2 regions of the Nonomuraea sp. NPDC005983 genome follow, and region 1 is predicted to be linked to the other one. Evidence: riboswitches for the same ligand, from Rfam matches in the RefSeq annotation. Region 1 holds a riboswitch; the other holds the start of a gene.
What was found. Region 1 has a riboswitch for cyclic di-AMP ahead of ABZ297_RS34155 (hypothetical protein). Riboswitches for the same ligand answer to the same signal wherever they lie in the genome.

Region 1 (4,484 bases):
CTGGCCGAGTCGCTGATCCTGTCCGGGATGGCAATGGCGGTGGCCGGGTCGAGCCGACCTGCCAGCGGCGGCGACCACGAGATCATGCATGCCATCAACCAGCTCTACCCCGGCACGGCCAGTCACGGAGAACTCGCCGGAGTCGGTGCCCTGTTCTGCACCTACCTACGTCAGGACGAAGACAAGGTCCAGCTGATCTCCGCTTGCCTGAAACGGCACGACCTCCCGCGTACTCCCGGCGATCTCGGCCTGTCAGACACCGACTTCGCCAAGGCCGTGGCGTACGCGCCACGAACCCGTCCGGGCAGGTACACCATCCTCGAGCACCTTGACCTATCCGAGTCCCAGCTTGCCGACCATGTGGACGCCTACGTCAAGACAGTCGCGGGCTAACTCCCGCACAAGGGACCGCCGGTAGGGCGATGCGACAGCCGCTCGCTATGAAGCGAAACAGCCCCTGCCTGGCCATGGCGGGTGTCCGGAGAACAAGAAGAAAAGCAGCTCAGCGCACCACAGGCGACATGACAACGCCAGCAACCTGAAGCCTCAATCGCACGGCTACTGCCAGCACAAAGGCCATCTCAACTCGTGGATACATCACCAGATGCCATATCCCCTACGTTCAGTACATCGAGATGTGCACGTGGTCGTAGTGGTTCTCGGTGATGCTGCCGCGGTCCGACATGGCTTCCCAGCCCGAGCCCTGGTTGATGCGCTGCTTCCAGATGACGTACTTCACGCCGAGCTTGGCCTTGTTCTGCAGGGCCCAGGCGGCGATGCGGTCGCCCAGGGCGTTGTTGGCGCTGCTCGGCATGGTGCCGCCGGTGCTCATCATGAAGTCACAGGCCCGGCCGAGGGGGTGCTCGCCGCTCGATCCCGCCCTGAAACAGCCCACCTCGAACGGCAGCGCGAAGTTCTTCTCGATCAGCCCGCGGATGACCCGCATGCGGGCGGTGATGTTGTCGGACCCGGAGGGCAGCTCGGGTGCCCAGCTGCCGTCGGAGCGTCGGCCCGGTCCGGTCGGGACGAGTTCCGTGAGCTTCTTCTGAATGTCCTTGATGACGTCCTGGGCGCCGTCGCGCTGCTTGGCGACGTCCGCCGTGTCCGTGCGGATCTTGGACTCGAGCGCTGCCGCCTCGTCGGAGGCGCGCTTCTTCTCGTCGCGGGCGCTGGCGACGCTCCGCACGATGGCCTGCTGCTCGCTGGTGAGTTGTTCGAGGACGGCGGCGGCGGCGCCGTCGGTGGGCAGCAGGAAGGACGGATCGCCGTTCTGGTAGCGCAGCTGGATGAGCTCGGAAACCCGCCTCTGGGCCGTGGCCAGAATCTGATCGGCGGTGGCGAGCCATTTCCCGGCCGCTTCCGCGTCCTGTCGCGCCTTGGCCAGCTCGACGCGCTTGAGGTTGTAGCTCTCGATGAGCTTGTCGACTTTCGCGTTGAGCTTCTTGAGTTCGGCGCGTAGCTGCGCCTCCGTGGGTTTGGGCGCGGCCGTGGCGACGGCCGGGCTGAAGGCCGCGGAGGCGGCGGTGACGAGAGCGATGGCCAGACTCGCGGGGGACGCAGCCGCCACGTACGTGTTCCTCTCCCTCTGCCGGCCGGGTTAGCTGACGGGTTCGGGCAGGAGTGATGTCCCTACCACCGAAGTGGATTCACCCCGGTTGCGGTGGGTCCCCGGCTCCCGGGCAACACGCCCGGGATTAGGCGGCAACGGCTGTTACGGCCGGTGCAAAAGGGATGTTAGTAGTAAAACCAAGGTCATGTGAACTCAATCGGAGATCAATTAGTGATCTACCTGTGATCGAAGCATGCGTGCCGCCTCCTCTGGCAGCACGTCGTTGACGAACGCCCCCATGGCCGACTCCGAGCCCGCCAGGTACTTCAGCTTGCCGGGCGCGCGCCTGATGCTGAACAGCTCCAGGTGCAGGTAGGCCAGCTCGCGCTGCTGCCGCACCGGCGCCTGGTGCCAGGCCGAGATGTACGGCATCGCCACGCCGAACAGCCCGTCCAGCGCCCGCAGGACCGAGGTGTACAGCGGTGCGAACGCGGCCCGCTCCTCCTCCGACAGCGCCGCCAGGTCGGGCACCTGCCGGTGCGGATACACGTGCACCTCGAACGGCCAGCGGGCGGCGGCGGGCACGAACGCGGTCCACAGCTCGTTCGAGGCGACCACGCGGGTCCGCTCCGCCTGCTCGGCGGCCAGCACGTCGGCGAACAGGTTGCCGCCCGAGTGGCGGGAGGCGGCCGCGAGCTGGAGCTTGGTACGCGGGGTCACGTACGGGTAGGCGTAGATCTGGCCATGCGGGTGGGGGAGTGTGATGCCGATCTCCTCGCCCCGGTTCTCGAAGCAGAACACCTGCTCCACGCCGTCGATGGCCGACAGCTCGGCGGTCCGGTCGGCCCACGCCTCCATGACCAGCTCGACCTGGGAGTCGGAGAGGCGGGAGAACGACGAGGAGTGATCGGACGTGAAGCACACGACCTCGCACCGTCCCGCTCCCGGCCGCACCCCGCTCAGTCCACCCACCTCACCGTAAGTGCCGAAATTTCCGGAAAAAGAGGGGAAGCGGTTCTCGAACACCACCACGTCGTAGTCGTGCGCCGGGATCTCCGAGGCCCGCGTGTCAGTCGACGGGCACAGCGGGCACTCGTCGGCGGGAGGCAGGAAGGTGCGCGTCTGCCGGTGCCCCGCGATCGCGATCCACTCCTCGGTCAGCGGGTCGTAACGGAGCTCGGACGCCACCGGCCTGGGGTCGAGCGGCCGCCGGTCGATCGCGCTCCTGTCGGCGTCGTCGCGCCGGTCGAAGTAGATCAGCTCTCGGCCGTCGGCCAGATGGGTGATGGTGCGCTTCACTGCGAGCCCTCCGCGATGATCAGTTCTCCGGCCCGTTCGGCCAGCTCCAAGCGTGCGTCCTCGGACAGCCCGGCGTCGCTGATGACCACGTCGGCCTCGGTCAGCTCGGCGATCGTGCTGATGCCGACGGTGTTCCACTTCGTGTGGTCGGCGGGGACGACCAGCCGGTGCGCCGCGGCCACCAGCTCTCTGTCGGTCTCGGACTCCAGCAGGTTCGGCGTGGTGAACCCGGCGCGGACGCTCATCCCGTGCACTCCGAGGAAGAGCGTGTCGACGTGCAGGCGGCGGATCGCGGCCACCGCGACCGGGCCGACGAGCGCGTCGGACGGAGTGCGGACGCCACCCGTCAGCACGACCGTGCGGTCGGCGCGCGGGTTGCGGTGGAAGACCTCGGCTACCGGGATCGAGTTGGTGATGACCGTGAGGTCCGGCACGCCGATGAGGTGGCGGGCCAGCGCCCAGGTGGTGGTGCCCGCCGACAGGGCCACCGCGGTGCCGGGCCTGACGAGCTGGGCGGCCTGGCGCGCGATGCCCTCCTTCTCCTGCTGCTGGCGGGCGGACTTGGCGGTGAAACCCGGCTCCTCGGTCGAGCCGGGGCCGAGCGCCGTGGCGCCGCCGTGCACCTTCTCCAGCAGGCCGCGCTCGGCGAGCACCTCCAGGTCGCGGCGGATCGTCATGTCGGAGACGCCGAGCTCGCGCACGAGATCGGCCACCCGGACGCCGCCGCTGCTGCGCACGCGCTCCAGAATCGTCTGCTGCCGCTGCTGTGCGAGCACGCCGTCGCTCCTTCCAACAGATTCCACCAAATTATGACACGGGTTTGTTGGGGAATGTTAGGTAGCCGCATGGCTTGTGCGGCGGCCCGAGGCGCGAGACGTTGGAAGCGAAGCACGCGCCGATCACGGAGGTGAGCCCATGGCCAGACGAGCTCGCAAGGGCAAGGACCGCAAGAAGAAGAAGGCCAACCACGGAAAGCGCCCCACTGCCCGCTGACGCGGCGTCGTCTAGCCCGGCAGGTCGCTGAGGGCCTCGTCCAGGCGTGACTGCGGCAGCGTGTGATCCTGCATCGACCCTGACAGGTAGCGGTCGTACGCGGCCAGGTCGAAGTGGCCATGGCCGCAGAGCGCGGTGAGGATCACCTTCTCCTCGCCGGCCTCCTTGCAGCGCAGCGCCTCCGCGATGGTCTCCGCCAGCGCGTGCGTCGGCTCGGGAGCCGGGACGATGCCTTCGGCGCGGGCGAAGCGCACGCCCGCCTCGAAGCACTCGCTCTGCGACTTGGCGACCGCGTCGAACAGGCCCAGCTCGTACATGTGCGACAGCAGCGGCGACATCCCGTGGTAGCGCAGGCCGCCCGCGTGGATCGGGTCCGGCACGAAGCGGTGGCCCAGGGTGTGCATCTTCAGCAGCGGCGTGAAGCCCGCCGTGTCGCCGAAGTCGTAGGCGTAGACGCCGCGGGTGAACGACGGGCAGGCGGCCGGCTCGACGGCGCGGAACGTCGGGTTGATCTTTCCGGCCAGCTTCTCCCGCAGGAACGGGAGCGCCAGCCCGGCGAAGTTGGAGCCTCCCCCGGTGCAGCCGATGATCACGTCCGGCGTCTCGTCCAGCTGCTCCAGCGCCTCCTCGCCGATCACGGTCT
Region 2 (4,484 bases), on a different contig from region 1:
GCCGGGCGTCGAGCGCCTGCTCTCGGCCAGGGGCCGCGTCCCGGAGGCGGAGCTGCGCAGGCTCCAGGCCGACGGCGGCTGCGCGCGCCTGCTGGAGGAGGGCCCCGTCACGCAGGGCGAGCTGCAGTACTGCGTGCTCGGCGCGGTCCTGGACGCGGCGTTCTTCCTGCTGCCGGTCAGCGGGACCCGGCCCAAGTTCCGCCCCGGCGAGCAGCACTGGCTGGGCGGCCAGTGGTACTTCGACGTCACCGGCCTGGTGCGGGAGTGCGCCAGGCGCCGCGCCCAGCTCGCGCAGATCTGGCCGTCCGCCGACCTGGACGCCGCCCCGATACGCCCGTCGCCGGGGCTGCCGGGACAGGGCGTGACGCTCAGCCGGGTGCAGTGGGAGATCATCGTCCAGGCCGACCGGGTGGCGACCCCGCTCGACCTGGCCAAGCGGCTCGGCAGGTCCGGCTACTCCGTCCTGCTGGCCGTGCGCAAGCTGGCCGCGGCGGGCCTGCTCGTCCAGGACGCGCCCGCCCTGCCGCGAAGGGCGCGGCGCGAGCGCATACCGCCGCCCGCGCCCAGAACCGGTGCCGGCGCCGTCGGCCCCGCGGTCACGGCGGACCCGACGGACCTGGCGCTGCTGATGCGCCTGAAGAAGGCGCTGGAGGAGCTGTCGTGAGGTTTCCCTCACGCAGGAGGAGGCCATCGGTGGAGCTGCGCGACGAGGTACTGAAGGAAATGGCGCTCCTGCGCGAGCGCGCCGCGGACGTCAGCGGCAGCGTCGCCTGCACCGTCGACGGGCTGCCCATCGCCTGTGACCTGCCCAGCAGCGGCCCCGGAATCGGCACGGGAAACGGCACGGGGGACGGCGGGGCGCAGACGGCCGCGCTGTCGGCGGCGCTCCTGGCGATGAGCAAACGCATGATCGCGGGTACGGGCAGGGGCGCCTTGGAGGAGACGCTCATCTCCGGCACCGCCGGCTACGCGGCCTGCTACGCGGCGGGCCCCACCATCGTCCTCACAGTCCTGGCGGGCCCCGGCGCCAATCTCGGCCTGCTCCGGCTGGAGGGGCGCAGGACGGCGGCCGGTCTGGCCGCCATCGCAGCACGCGAACGGAGGAAGACATGACGAGCATGGATATCTCGCTCAAGGAGATGATGACGATCGACGGCTCGATCGGAGCGGCGATCGTCGACCACGGCAGCGGCATGGCGCTGGGCGCGCTCGGCGGCTCCAAGGACCTGGACCTCCAGGTGGCCGCCGCGGGCAACACCGAGGTGGTCAAGGCCAAGCTGCGCACGATGGACTCGCTGGGGCTCAAGGACACCATCGAGGACATCCTGATCACGCTCGGCTCCCAGTACCACATCATCCGCCCGATCAGCGGGCGCGGCGGCAAGGGCCTGTTCCTCTACCTGGCTCTCGACCGCGCCCGCGCCAACCTGGCCCTGGCCCGCCACCAGCTTCGCGCCATCGAGGAGAAGCTGGAGGTCTAAAAGGCTCGACGGCTTGCGCCCGGAGCGGGAGGGCGCAAGCCGTCGTCAGGTGTGTCCGCGATCCCCTGATCCGCGGGCCACTTGAGGGTGGGGTCCCGATGAGCCCGCGGTCCCCGTGGCCGCGGGCTCCCGAGGGTCAGCGTCGGATGAGCCTGCGGATCCGGTCGCGGCCCATCATCAGGCCGCCACCGACCAGGGCCAGGCCACCGGCCACGACCGCGCCGGTCATGCCGCTCGACGCGCCCGAGGCGGGCTCGCTCTCGGCAGAGGCCTGCGGGTGCCTGTCGGCCACGTCGGACACCTTGGCCACGTCGGCCGCGTCGGACACGTCGGCCGCGTCGGCCACCGTGCCGCCGGCCTCGGTCTTGGGCTCGGCAACCGCGGGCGCGACCGGGACGGGCGCGTTCTTGTCGACCGTGTCCTTCTTGACGAGGATGGTCGGCGGCTTGGCCGGGTGACTGTCCACGCGGGACCAGGCGCCACTCGAGTACGCCACCGGGTAGTTCTTCTTGCCGGGGCCGGAACCCCACTTGGTGATGACGTACTTGATCTTGATGTGGCCCTCGCCACCGACGCCGTCCACGCCCAGCGTGCTGCTGTTGAACGTGCCGCCGGTCAGGTAGGCGAACGTCTTGGCGTCCAGGTCGAGCATGACACCGCTGTTGGAGGGGACGCCGGGGCCGCGGTCGCCGACGAAGAACGGCGCCTTCTTGTCCTTGTAGATGACGTAGCCCTCGGTCATCAGCGGCCAGCTCGGGCTGGCGACGAGACCCTTCTGCATGGGCTTGCCGCTGGCGGGCAGGCCGGTGTCTCCGGCGCGGCCGGAGGAGTCGTCCCAGAAGTAGGACGCGGTGGTGCCGCCCCTGAGCAGGGGCTGCTTGTCGTAGGGGGTGTCGGCGTGTGCGGGGGATCCGGCGCCGATGGCCACCGCACCGAACGCGGCGGCGGCGATTGCGGCAAACGAGCGCATGCCAAGACGTACAGACATGAAGTCAAAGAGTCCTTTGTGTGGGTACGGGGAAGCGGCGCTCCCAAGGACGTAGCCGGGCGGGTATGCCGAAACGGTCGCTACGCGGAGCGCTGGAAGTTCAGGGGAAGGGGGGCCGCTCTCAGTCGGCGGCCGGTGACACTACGCGGGCTGGGGGTACGACGCGGTGAACCATCACGTTGGTTGTCCTCTCCATCTCGCCTACCGGGTTAGCTGACGGGTTCGGGCGTGGAGATGCCCTACCGACGCACTTGTCGGATTCACCCCAAAGAGATGGGTCCCCGGCTCCCGCAGGGCTGCGGGATTCGACGCCAGCCAGCTGCCTCTTCCTTGTGAAGGGCCAGGTCACTGGCTGATAACACCAGGACTGTACCCAACAAATCGGACAAGGGCAAAGGTAACACCATAAAACGGGCGAAGATCTACCTTCTAGGACATAGCAGGCAAAAGAAAAGGAGGGCACGGCCCATGCCGTACCCTCCGGAACAGTCCGGTCTCAGCCGCCGCTCTTCCGCCTGAACGAACGCTTGCTCGAAGCCGGCCCGTGGGCCCCGTGAATCTTGGAAGGGTCGGCGCCCCTGCCACCCGCGCCCGAGCCGGCCTGCTGGCTGCGCTTACGCTCCAGCGCCTCGCGGAACTTGCGCTTCAACTCGTCCTCGGGGGTTTCGTTGACTTCCGGCTCCGATGTTTCCGCCATGAGGACCTCCTGGTGTTTGGGACACACACAGCTTCGCACGGCGCGGCTCACGCCGCGAAACCGGCCTCCACCCGCTCTTCACGGACGACGGGCCGCAGCCGCTTGCCCGGCATGGCCACCAACGCGGCCAGCGCCACCAGCGCCCCCGCCACCCCCAGCGACGGGATGACCACCGAGGCGGCCGAGGCGTGCGCGGCGGCCAGCCCGTGCAGCGGCGCCTCGGTCGAGATGACCGAGGTGTAGGCGGTGCCGGCCAGCGCCAGCGCGACCGAGCCGCCGATCTGGCGGAAGAACGTCAGGTTGGCCGAGGCCGTGCCGAGGTACCGGGGCGGCACCGACTGCTGCGCGGCCACCGTCAGCCCCGACAGCATCGGCCCCATACCGAGACCGATGAGCACCATCCACCCCGCCAGCAGCCAGCCGGGCGTGTCGAGGGTCAGGTTCAGGCAAAGCAGCGTGCCCGCCACCATCAGGAACGGCGCGGCCACGAGCCAGGGCTTGTAGACGCGGGTCCTGGTCATCAGCGCCCCCATGACGATGCTGCCGACCACCATCGCCAGGGTCAGCGGGTAGATCCGCAGCCCCGACTGGGTCGCGCTGAGCCCGAGCGCCTCCTGGAAGTACCTGGGCAGGAAGACGACCCCGGCGAACATGCAGAACGCGGTGCAGAACGAGGTCACGTTGACCAGCGTGTAGGTGCGGTTGCCGAACAGGTTCATCGGCATGATCGGCGCCACCGCCCGCCGCTCGACCACCACGAACACCACCAGCAGCAGCGCCGCCAGCGCGATCGGCGCCACCACGGCCGCGCTCGTCCACGTGTTGCCGTCCAGCCCCTTCTCGGTCAGGCCGACGAGTAGCGCGCCGATCGCCACGCTGAAGACGGCGATCCCCAGGTAGTCGGGGCGCTCGCCGCCCGTTCCCCGGAGGTACGGCAGGCGCAGCACCACGATCGCGATCAGCACCAGCCCGAGCGGCACGTTCACGTAGAACGACCACCGCCAGCTCGCGTGGTCGGTGAACAGCCCGCCGAGGTACGGCCCCGCGAGATAGCTGAGCGCCATCACCCCGCCGAGGGCGCCCTGCACCCGCGCCCCCCTCTCTGGCGGGAACAGCTCCATCACCAGCGCGAGCGACAGCGGCATCAACGCGCCCGCGCCGAGCCCCTGCAGCGCGCGGAAGGCGATGAGCTGGGGCATGTCCTGGGCGAGACCGCACAGGGCGGAGCCCGCGACGAAGACGGCCAGCCCGACGAGCAGCAGCGGCTTCCTGCCGTACTGGTCCGACAGCCTGCCGTACAGCGGGACGGTGATCGTCG

Region 2: it holds a riboswitch for cyclic di-AMP, as region 1 does, so the genes downstream of both, ABZ297_RS31240 (hypothetical protein) here and ABZ297_RS34155 (hypothetical protein) in region 1, are expected to answer to the same signal.

Annotation. Positions count from the first base shown of each region.
Region 1 covers NZ_JBEXUP010000106.1:23,049-27,532, forward strand. The annotation lists gene ABZ297_RS34150 (iron-containing alcohol dehydrogenase family protein) at 1-393, shown strand, start outside; gene ABZ297_RS34155 (hypothetical protein) at 623-1,567, opposite strand; cyclic di-AMP (ydaO/yuaA leader) riboswitch at 1,573-1,711, opposite strand; gene galT (galactose-1-phosphate uridylyltransferase) at 1,778-2,848, opposite strand; gene ABZ297_RS34165 (DeoR/GlpR family DNA-binding transcription regulator) at 2,845-3,624, opposite strand; gene ABZ297_RS34170 (TrpB-like pyridoxal phosphate-dependent enzyme) at 3,853-4,484, opposite strand, start outside.
Region 2 covers NZ_JBEXUP010000089.1:3,170-7,653, reverse strand. The annotation lists gene ABZ297_RS31255 (hypothetical protein) at 1-664, shown strand, start outside; gene ABZ297_RS31250 (roadblock/LC7 domain-containing protein) at 694-1,113, shown strand; gene ABZ297_RS31245 (hypothetical protein) at 1,110-1,481, shown strand; gene ABZ297_RS31240 (hypothetical protein) at 1,618-2,469, opposite strand; cyclic di-AMP (ydaO/yuaA leader) riboswitch at 2,653-2,790, opposite strand; gene ABZ297_RS31235 (DUF5302 domain-containing protein) at 2,966-3,166, opposite strand; gene ABZ297_RS31230 (MDR family MFS transporter) at 3,214-4,484, opposite strand, start outside.